One region of the Nonomuraea sp. NPDC049400 genome, then DNA from elsewhere that is predicted to be linked to it. Evidence: riboswitches for the same ligand, from Rfam matches in the RefSeq annotation. Region 1 holds a riboswitch; the other holds the start of a gene.

Region 1 (4,205 bases):
TATCTCTCGCGCGACCGTCACAGGAAGGTCGTCCTGCCCCAGGTGGAGCACGTCGGGACGGGCGGCGTAGGCGATGTCCGCCCGGTCGTTGACGGCCAGCAGTTTGCCGTGCCGGTCGCAGGCGTCGCGGAAGACTTCGAGGAGCGCGAGTTCTTCGCGTGCCTCCAGGCCCTTCTCCCGCAGCTGGATGATGTCCACGCCGCCGGCCAGCACCGAATCGAGGAACTCTGCCAGGTCGCCGCGGTCGCGCCGGCCGTCGGTGCAGAGGTAGAGGCGCGCCTCAGAAAGCGAGGGCTTGGGCACGCCGCTTGACCTCGGTGTGACGGCCGGCCTTGATCGCCTCGATGGGCGACCCGGGCAGGGAGTCGTCAGGGGTGAAGAGCCAGCGCAGCGACTCGACATCGTCGTAGCCGGCGTCCTGCAACACGGTCAGTGTGCCGGGCAGGCCCTTCATCACGTCCTTTCCGTCGAGGAACACCGCAGGCACCTGCGGCCCGCCGCTGCCCCGGCGCACGCCGAGCAGCTTGTGGTCCTTGAGGAGTTGCTTGGCCCGCCCGATCGAAAGCTCCAGGCGCGAGGCCACTTCGGGGAGAGTGAGCCACTCGGCTACGAGCTGGTCGGTCTCCCGGTCGATCTGTGCAACAGAAAGCGTCACGAAACCACAACTACCACATGGCGTGCTTGCTCAAACAACACAATCCCGTAGAGGGACATCTGGATCTACCAGGCGTTCCACGTCGAGACGGTGTCCCGCGTCGATGATTCTGCGCCCCTGTACGAGGTCCCGCGGCCGGTCCACGGCGAGCACCGCCGCGGCGACGTCGTCTGCCGTGAGCCAGACGGCCGACCACTTGCCCTCCGGGTCGCCGCGGTAGACGAGCCGCTCCCCCGCCGGATGATGGCCCGCGTACTGCACCATGTGCCCGAACTGCTCCGACCAGAAGTACGGAACGGGATCGTAGGCCACGTCCTCGCCCAGCAGGCTCGCGGCGGCGACCTCGGGGGCGTTGAGCGCGGTGTCCCAGTGCTCCACCCTGAGCCTGGTCTGCCAGCGACGTGACCACCAGGCGGCGCAGTCGCCGACGGCGACCGTGTTGGGCAGCGAGGCACGCAGGTGCTCGTCCACGACCACGCCGTTGTGCAGGTCGATGTCGGCGCCGGTGAGCCATTCGACGGCCGGCCGCACGCCGATGCCCGTGACGACCACGTGGGCCGCCACGAACTCGCCGCCGACCAGGCGGACTCCGCCCTCGTCCACGGAGTCGACCATGGTGCCGAGCCGCAGGTCGATGTCGTCGTACCAGCGCTGGGTGCGGGCCCCGATCTCGGCGCCGACGGCGGTCGCGAGCGGCGCCGGGCCCGCCTCGATGACGGTCACCGCGCATCCGGCGCGGCGGGCGGCGGTGGCCACCTCGGCGCCGATCCAGCCCGCGCCGATGACCGCGACGCGGGCGCCCGGGACGAGCATGGCCCTGAGCTCGTGGGCGTCGTCGAGCGTGCGCAGCACGTGCTGGGGACCGTCGCCGGGCAGCCTGATCGGCTCGGCCCCGGTGGCGATGACCAGCCCGTCGTAGCCCACCTCGCCCTCGGTCGTCTCCACGACGCCCGCGCGCAGCGACTTGGCGCTGACGCCGGGGCGGAAGTCCACGTCGATCGCGGCCAGGTCGGTGCCGACGTAGCTGGTGTCGGCGTCGCCGAACAGCACGGCCTTGGACAGCGGCGGGCGGTCGTAGGGGCGATGGCGCTCCTCACCGATCAGCGTGATCCTTCCGCCGAATCCCCGCCCCCGCAGCGCTTCCACGGTGCGCACCCCGGCCAGGCCGGCTCCTACCACCACGACATGATTCACGTTCATGACCATAACGGAGGGCGGTGCCGGGCCGTCGCGGCGAGGCCGTAGGCTGGGGACGAAAAGACGCGCGGGAGTCCGGCCGTAACCGGGCTGAGAGGAAGGCTTCACCGGGCCTTCGACCGCAAGACACCTGATCCGGATCATGCCGGCGAAGGGAGCGCGGATGGATGTGATCGTGGGCGGCGGGGTCGTCGGGCTCTCCGTGGCCTGGCGGCTGGCTCGCGACGGACGACCTGTCACCCTGGTTGACCCCGCCCCGGCCTCGGGCGCCTCGCACGCGGCCGCGGGGATGCTGGCGCCGGTCAGCGAGGTCGCCTACACCGAGGTGCCGCTGCTGCGGCTGGGTGTGGCGTCGCTGCGCCGCTGGCCCGCCTTCGCCGCCGAGCTGGCCGCCGACGCGGGGCTGGCCGGCACCGAGGCCCTGGATCTGCGCTCCGACGGGACGCTCGACGTGGCGTTCGGGGCGGACGACCTGGCGGCGCTGGACGAGCTGGCCACGTACATGGAGAAGCTGGAGCTGCCCGTCGAGCGGCTGAGCGGGCGCGAGTGCCGCCGGCTGGAGCCCATGCTCGCCCCCTCCGTGCGGGGCGGGCTGCTGGCCCCCCGCGACGCCTGGGTGGACCCGCGCCGGGTGACGGCGGCGCTGCTCGCCGCCCTCGACCGGCTGGGAGTCCCGCTGGTGCGCTCGCGCGTCGGCGAGCTGCTGCGCGACGGCGACCGGGTCACCGGGGTGCTCCTCGGCGAGGGCGCCGAGATGCGGGCGGAGCGGGTCGTCCTGGCGGCCGGGGCGTGGAGCGCCGGGCTGGCGGAGGTGCCGGTGCGGCCGGTCAAGGGGCAGATCATGCGGTTGCGTTCCCCGCAGCCGCTGCTCACCCGCTGCGTACGCGGCACCGTGCACGGCACGCCGGTCTACCTCGTCCCCCGGGGCGACGGCGAGCTGGTGGTCGGGGCGACCCAGGAGGAGATGGGGTTCGACACCCGGGTGACCGCGGGCGGTCTGTACGAGCTGCTGCGGGACGCCAGGGAGCTGGTGCCGGGCGTCACCGAGCTGGAGGTCGCCGACGTGGTGGCCGGGCTGCGGCCGGGCACGCCGGACAACCTGCCGGTCATCGGCCCGAGCGGCACGCCCGGGCTCGCGCTGGCCACCGGCCACCATCGGGGCGGCGTGCTGCTGGCCCCGCTGACGGCCGACATCCTGCTGGGCGAAGAGGGCGAGCTGGCGGCATTGTGCGCGCCTGGAAGGTTTCGGGAAATTTCATGATTGTGACGATCAACGGGGCCGTGCACGAGGTGACCGACGGCATGACCGTGGCGCAGGCCGTACGCAGATTGACCTCGGCCACCACCGGCGTGGCCGTGGCCGTGAACGACGAGGTGGTCACGCGGAGCTCGTGGGAGACGACGGCGCTCGGCGAGCATGACCGGGTGGAGGTTCTGACGGCGGTGCAAGGTGGATGATCTGATCATCGCCGGGGAGAAGTTCGCTTCCCGGCTCATCATGGGGACCGGCGGCGCGCCCTCGCTGGAGGTGCTCGACCAGGCGCTGGCCGCGTCCGGCACCGAGCTGACCACGGTGGCCATGCGGCGGCTCGACCCGAACGCCCGCGGCTCGGTCCTCGACGTGCTGCGCAAGCGGGACATCAAGGTGCTGCCCAACACGGCCGGCTGCTTCACCGCGGGCGAGGCCGTGCTGACGGCGCGGCTGGCCAGGGAGGCGCTCGGCACGAACTGGGTCAAGCTCGAGGTCATCGCCGACGAGCGGACACTGCTGCCCGATCCGATCGAGACGTTCGACGCGGCCGAGCGGCTGGTGGCCGACGGGTTCGTGGTGCTGCCGTACATCGGGGACGATCCCGCGCTGGCGCGCAGGCTGGAGCAGGCGGGGTGCGCGGCCGTGATGCCGCTGGGCGCGCCGATCGGCTCGGGCCTCGGCATCCGCAACCCGCACAACATCGAGCTGATCGTCGAGGCCGCCTCGGTGCCGGTGGTGCTCGACGCCGGCATCGGCACGGCCAGCGACGCGGCGCTGGCGATGGAGCTGGGCTGCGACGCCGTGCTGCTGGCCACGGCGGTCACCAGGGCGCAGCGGCCCGACCTCATGGCGGCGGCCATGAAGGGGGCCGTGGCGGCGGGGCGGCTGGCCCGGCTCGCGGGCCGCATCCCGCGCAGGCGCTACGCGGAGGCGTCATCCCCGATGACCCCCTGAGGCGCGTGGGTGTCGTCACGCGGACGCGGGGGCGTTCCGCAGGGAACGTCTCCGCATCGGTTTCGGGCGGCAAGGCCCTGCGGGTGGTAAAACGCCCGTAAACTCAGCGGGGTGGATACGACGACTGCGGACCCCCTGGTCGGGCGA
Region 2 (4,205 bases), on a different contig from region 1:
GCAGTACTGCCCCACCTGCCAGACCGGCGGCAAGCCCCTCGCCGATCGGCGCCTGTCCCGGCTGCTCAAATGACCCGTTGCGCGGGTGCTCAGGCGCCGATCGGCACCCGGTCCGCCTCCCGGGTCCCCGTGCGCCTGCGCAGGCCGATCGCCGCCACCACCGCGCCCAGCAGGGTGGCCGTCACCGGGACCGCCAGGGCCGTGCGCAGCGCCGTGAGGCCGGCCTCCGCCGTGGTCCCGTCGCCCAGGGCCGCCACGTTGACCGCCGTGACCATCGACAGTCCCAGGGCCGCGCCGAACTGGAACGACGTGTTGATGAGACCGCTCGCCAGCCCCTGCTCCTCCGCCGCGATGCCGTCCGTAGCCACGATCGTGAGCGGGCCGTAGACGAAGGCGAACATCAGGCCGATCAGCAGCATCGAGGGCAGCATGGCCGCGTACGTCCAGTCGAGCCCCACCCCGAGGAAGAGCGCGTACGCCAGCAGCCCCGACAGCAGGCCGCCCATGACGACCTTGGCGTTGCCGTACCGGTTGACCAGCCACGGCGTGAGCGTCGGGGCGAGGACCACGTCGGCGGCGGCCGCCAGCAGGGCGAGGCCCGTCTGGATGGTGGACCAGCCGCGCAGCTCCTGCAGATAGAGCGTGACCAGGAACTGGAAGCCGAAGAACGAGGCGGTGAGCAGGGCGGCCATCACGTTCGCCCGGACGAGGGCGCCCGACCTGAGTATGCCCAGGCGGACCAGGGGGTGGGGGGAGCGGCGTTCCACGGCCACGAAGGTCCCGAGCAGCGCCAGGCCACCGAGGAAGGCGGCCGCCGTCAGCGGCCAGCCGTCGGACGGGTGCTCGAGGCGTACCACCCCGTAGACCAGCAGCATCATCGCGCCCGTGACGCTCAGAGCGCCCGCCATGTCGAAGCCGCCGCCGCGAGACTCGGAGGGGGACTCCTTGAGCAGGGGGATCGCGGCGAGGAGGATCACCAGCGACAGCAGGACGGGCGCGAAGAAGACCCAGCGCCAGCCGAACGCGGTCAGCAGGCCGCCGATCACCAGCCCGAGCGCGAAGCCGCCCGCCGCCGTGCCGGCGTAGATGAGCAGGGCCCGGTTGCGCCGTGGGCCCTCCGGGAAGGTCGTGGTGAGCAGGGAGAGCCCGGCCGGGGTCATGAACGCGGCGGCCACCCCCGTGACGAACCTGGCCACCAGCAGCACCCACCCCTCATGAGCGAATCCGCCGAGCCCGGAGAAGGCCAGGAACACCCCCAGCCAGAGCAGGAACATCCGCCGCCGGCCCAGCAGGTCGGCCGCCCGGCCGCCGAGCAGCATGAAGCCGCCGTAGCCGAGCACGTACGCGCTCACGACCCCGCTCAGCACCCCCGTTGACAGCCCCAGGTCGGCCCTGATGGACGGGAGGGCGACGTTGAGCATGGCCACGTCGATGCCCTCGAGAAAGATGGCTCCGCACAAAACAATCAGCACGCCCCAAGAGCGAGCAGGCATGACAAACTCCCGGTTACTTCTAGGCATGTCGGTTCTCTCTTGTAACCGGACACATCATCAGCGAACATGGAATGTCATGGAAGAAGGCACTTCAAAATCACTCGGTTACTGCGACAGCACCGTGGAAGCCGACTACGACGTTCGCCAGTGGGACGCCCGCGAGGACTGCGAGGTCCGCCAGATACTCGACCGCATCGCGGACAAGTGGTCGCTGCTGGTGATCGCCCTGCTCGACTGCCAGAGCCTGCGCTTCACCCAGCTCCGCCGCGAGATCGACGGCGTCAGCCAGCGCATGCTCAGCGTGACCCTGCGCCAGCTCGAGCGCGACGGTCTGGTCAGCCGCACGGTCCACCCCGTCGTGCCGCCCAGGGTCGACTACGCGCTGACGCCGCTCGGCCGTACGCTGCACCAGACCATAAAGGCGCTGGTCACCTGGACGGAGGAGCACCAGCGGGAGATCGCAGAAGCGCGTGCCGCCTACGACGAGAGGCGCGAGATGATGGAGTCATGACCGTTCCTGAGATCGAAGCCAGTGCCGTTCCCGACGACGCCTACCTGCTCGACGTCCGAGAGCAGGACGAGTGGGTCGCCGGGCACGCGCCGGAGGCAGTCCACATCCCCATGACCCAGATCCAAGGGCGGGTCGACGAGGTGCCCGGCGACCGGACGGTCTACGTCGTCTGCCGGGTCGGCGGCCGGTCCCTGCAGGTCGCGGCGTGGCTCAACCAGCTCGGGCGCGACGCGGTCAACGTCGGTGGCGGCATGCAGTCGTGGGAGTTCGCGCGTCGCCCGATGGTCAGCGAGACGGGGCAGACGCCTTTCGTGGCCTAAAATCTTCTCAAAGCACGCGTAAAGCCTCCCTGTGGCGTTTCTGCCGCCACTAGGGCATGATGAGGGCGCCAACTTCAGATCGTCGCGGGAGCTCGGGGTTCACCGGGCTGAGAGGGCAGCACACGATCCGCTGCCGACCGCCTGAACCTGTCCGGGTAATGCCGGCGTAGGGAGTGTGCGATGACGCATGTCGCCGACGAAGTTCCCCTGACCCTCGAGGGCAGGCCGCCGAAGACCCTGGGCGTGCTCGACCAGGGTGCGCTCTGGGCGAACCTCGGCGTGAGCCTCCTGGGCTTCTCCGGAGCGCTGCTCCTGCTCGACCCGCTCGGCGGCGCCCCACTCAGCCTGGCCGCCGCGCTGGTGGCCGTCGTGGTGGGCAGCCTGATCGGCACGGCCATGGTCGGCCTGTCCGCCATCCCGGGCACCCGGACTGGGCAGCCCTCGATGGTGCTGCTGCGAGGGCTGTTCGGGGCGAGGGTCTCGTACGTGCCCACGGTGCTGAACATCGTGCAGATGATCGGCTGGGGCGCGTTCGAGCTGTGGGTCATCGCCAAGGCCGCCGGCGCGATCTTCGGCGCGGTGCCGTACGCGGTGTGGGTGATCGTGGCCGGAGCGCTGACCACCGCGCTCACGATCTGGCCGCTCGGGTCGGTGCGGATCCTGCGGCGGTACGTCACCATCGGCGTGATCGTGTCGCTGGTGTGGTTCGCCTGGTTCTTCCTGACCCGGGCGCCCGTGCACACCGGCGGGTCCTGGACGGCGTTCGCCCCGGCTGTCGACTACGTGATCGCGCTGTCGGTGTCGTGGGTGCCGATGGCGGCAGACTTCGCCCGGCACTCCAGGTCGAGCGGGGCCGCGTTCACCGGCGTGGTCGGCGGGTACACGCTGGCGCAGGTGGCCTGCCTGGGGCTGGGCGTCTACGCGGTGGCGATGGCGGGGGCGGACGCGGTGCTGGCCGATGGGACGTCGGTGTTCGGCCCGTTCGTCGCGGTGCCGCTGGGCGCGCTGTTCTTCGCGATCCTGGTGCTGCGCGAGACGGACCAGTCGTTCGCCAACGTCTACTCCACCACGGTCTCGCTGCAGAACCTGATGCCGCGCGTGGACCGGCGCATCTTCTCCACCGCCATCGGCGTGCTGACCGTCGTGATCGCCCTGTTCGTGGACGTCACCTCGTACGGGGCGTTCCTGGGGGTGATCGGGGCGGTGTTCGTGCCGATGTTCGCGGTGCTGGCCGTGGACTACTTCGTGCTCGGCGGCTCGCGCGGCTGGAACACCGAGGAGAACGCGCCCTCGCGCTGGTCGAGGCTGGTGCCGTGGGCCCTCGGCTTCGTCGCGTACTGGCTGACGACCTCCACGCCCACGGTCCCGAAGTGGGACGCCTTCTGGCAGTCGGCCCGCGAGGCCATCGGCTTCACCCGGCAGCCGTGGATGAACGGCGCGCTCGGCGCCGCCGTCGTGGCCGCGCTGGTGGCGCTGCTCATCGGCTCGTTGACGCGCGCTTCTCGACGTTGAGCAGGTGCTGCTTGGCCGTGGGGCCGCCCGCGTAGTCGCCGAGCCCGCCGTCCTCGCGCACCACCCGGTGGCACGGCACGATCACGCACACGGGGTTGGAGGCCAGCGCGTTGCCGATCGCCCGCAGCGCGCGGGGCCTGCCGATGCTCGCGCCGATCTCCTCCAGCGTGGTCGTCGTGCCGTACGGGACCGCCGTCGTCTTCTGCAGCACCGTACGGGCGAACGGCGTGGCCAGCGTCAGGTTGACCGGCGTGGCGAAAGCCCGCAGGCGGCCCGAGAAGTATGCGTCCAGCTCCCTGCGCACCGGGTCGAGCCGGCGCGCGTCCGGCCCGATGAACGTGCCCACATGCCTCGTGAGCAGCGCGAACA

The links. Region 1 has a riboswitch for thiamine pyrophosphate ahead of thiO (glycine oxidase ThiO). Riboswitches for the same ligand answer to the same signal wherever they lie in the genome.
Region 2: linked by a shared signal. The riboswitch ahead of ACIBVN_RS22575 (purine-cytosine permease family protein) and the one ahead of thiO (glycine oxidase ThiO) in region 1 are both predicted to bind thiamine pyrophosphate.

What each region holds. Positions count from the first base shown of each region.
Region 1 is NZ_JBITMP010000006.1:273,793-277,997, forward strand. Features, by position in the region: gene thiE (thiamine phosphate synthase) at 1-303, opposite strand, end outside; gene ACIBVN_RS11265 (Rv2175c family DNA-binding protein) at 281-655, opposite strand; gene ACIBVN_RS11270 (NAD(P)/FAD-dependent oxidoreductase) at 686-1,855, opposite strand; TPP riboswitch at 1,910-2,026, shown strand; gene thiO (glycine oxidase ThiO) at 2,016-3,113, shown strand; gene thiS (sulfur carrier protein ThiS) at 3,110-3,310, shown strand; gene ACIBVN_RS11285 (thiazole synthase) at 3,303-4,058, shown strand; gene pknB (Stk1 family PASTA domain-containing Ser/Thr kinase) at 4,170-4,205, shown strand, end outside.
Region 2 is NZ_JBITMP010000013.1:189,529-193,733, reverse strand. Features, by position in the region: gene ACIBVN_RS22595 (Fpg/Nei family DNA glycosylase) at 1-73, shown strand, start outside; gene ACIBVN_RS22590 (MFS transporter) at 90-1,493, opposite strand; gene ACIBVN_RS22585 (winged helix-turn-helix transcriptional regulator) at 1,570-2,004, shown strand; gene ACIBVN_RS22580 (rhodanese-like domain-containing protein) at 2,001-2,324, shown strand; TPP riboswitch at 2,399-2,515, shown strand; gene ACIBVN_RS22575 (purine-cytosine permease family protein) at 2,505-3,836, shown strand; gene ACIBVN_RS22570 (methylated-DNA--[protein]-cysteine S-methyltransferase) at 3,802-4,205, opposite strand, start outside.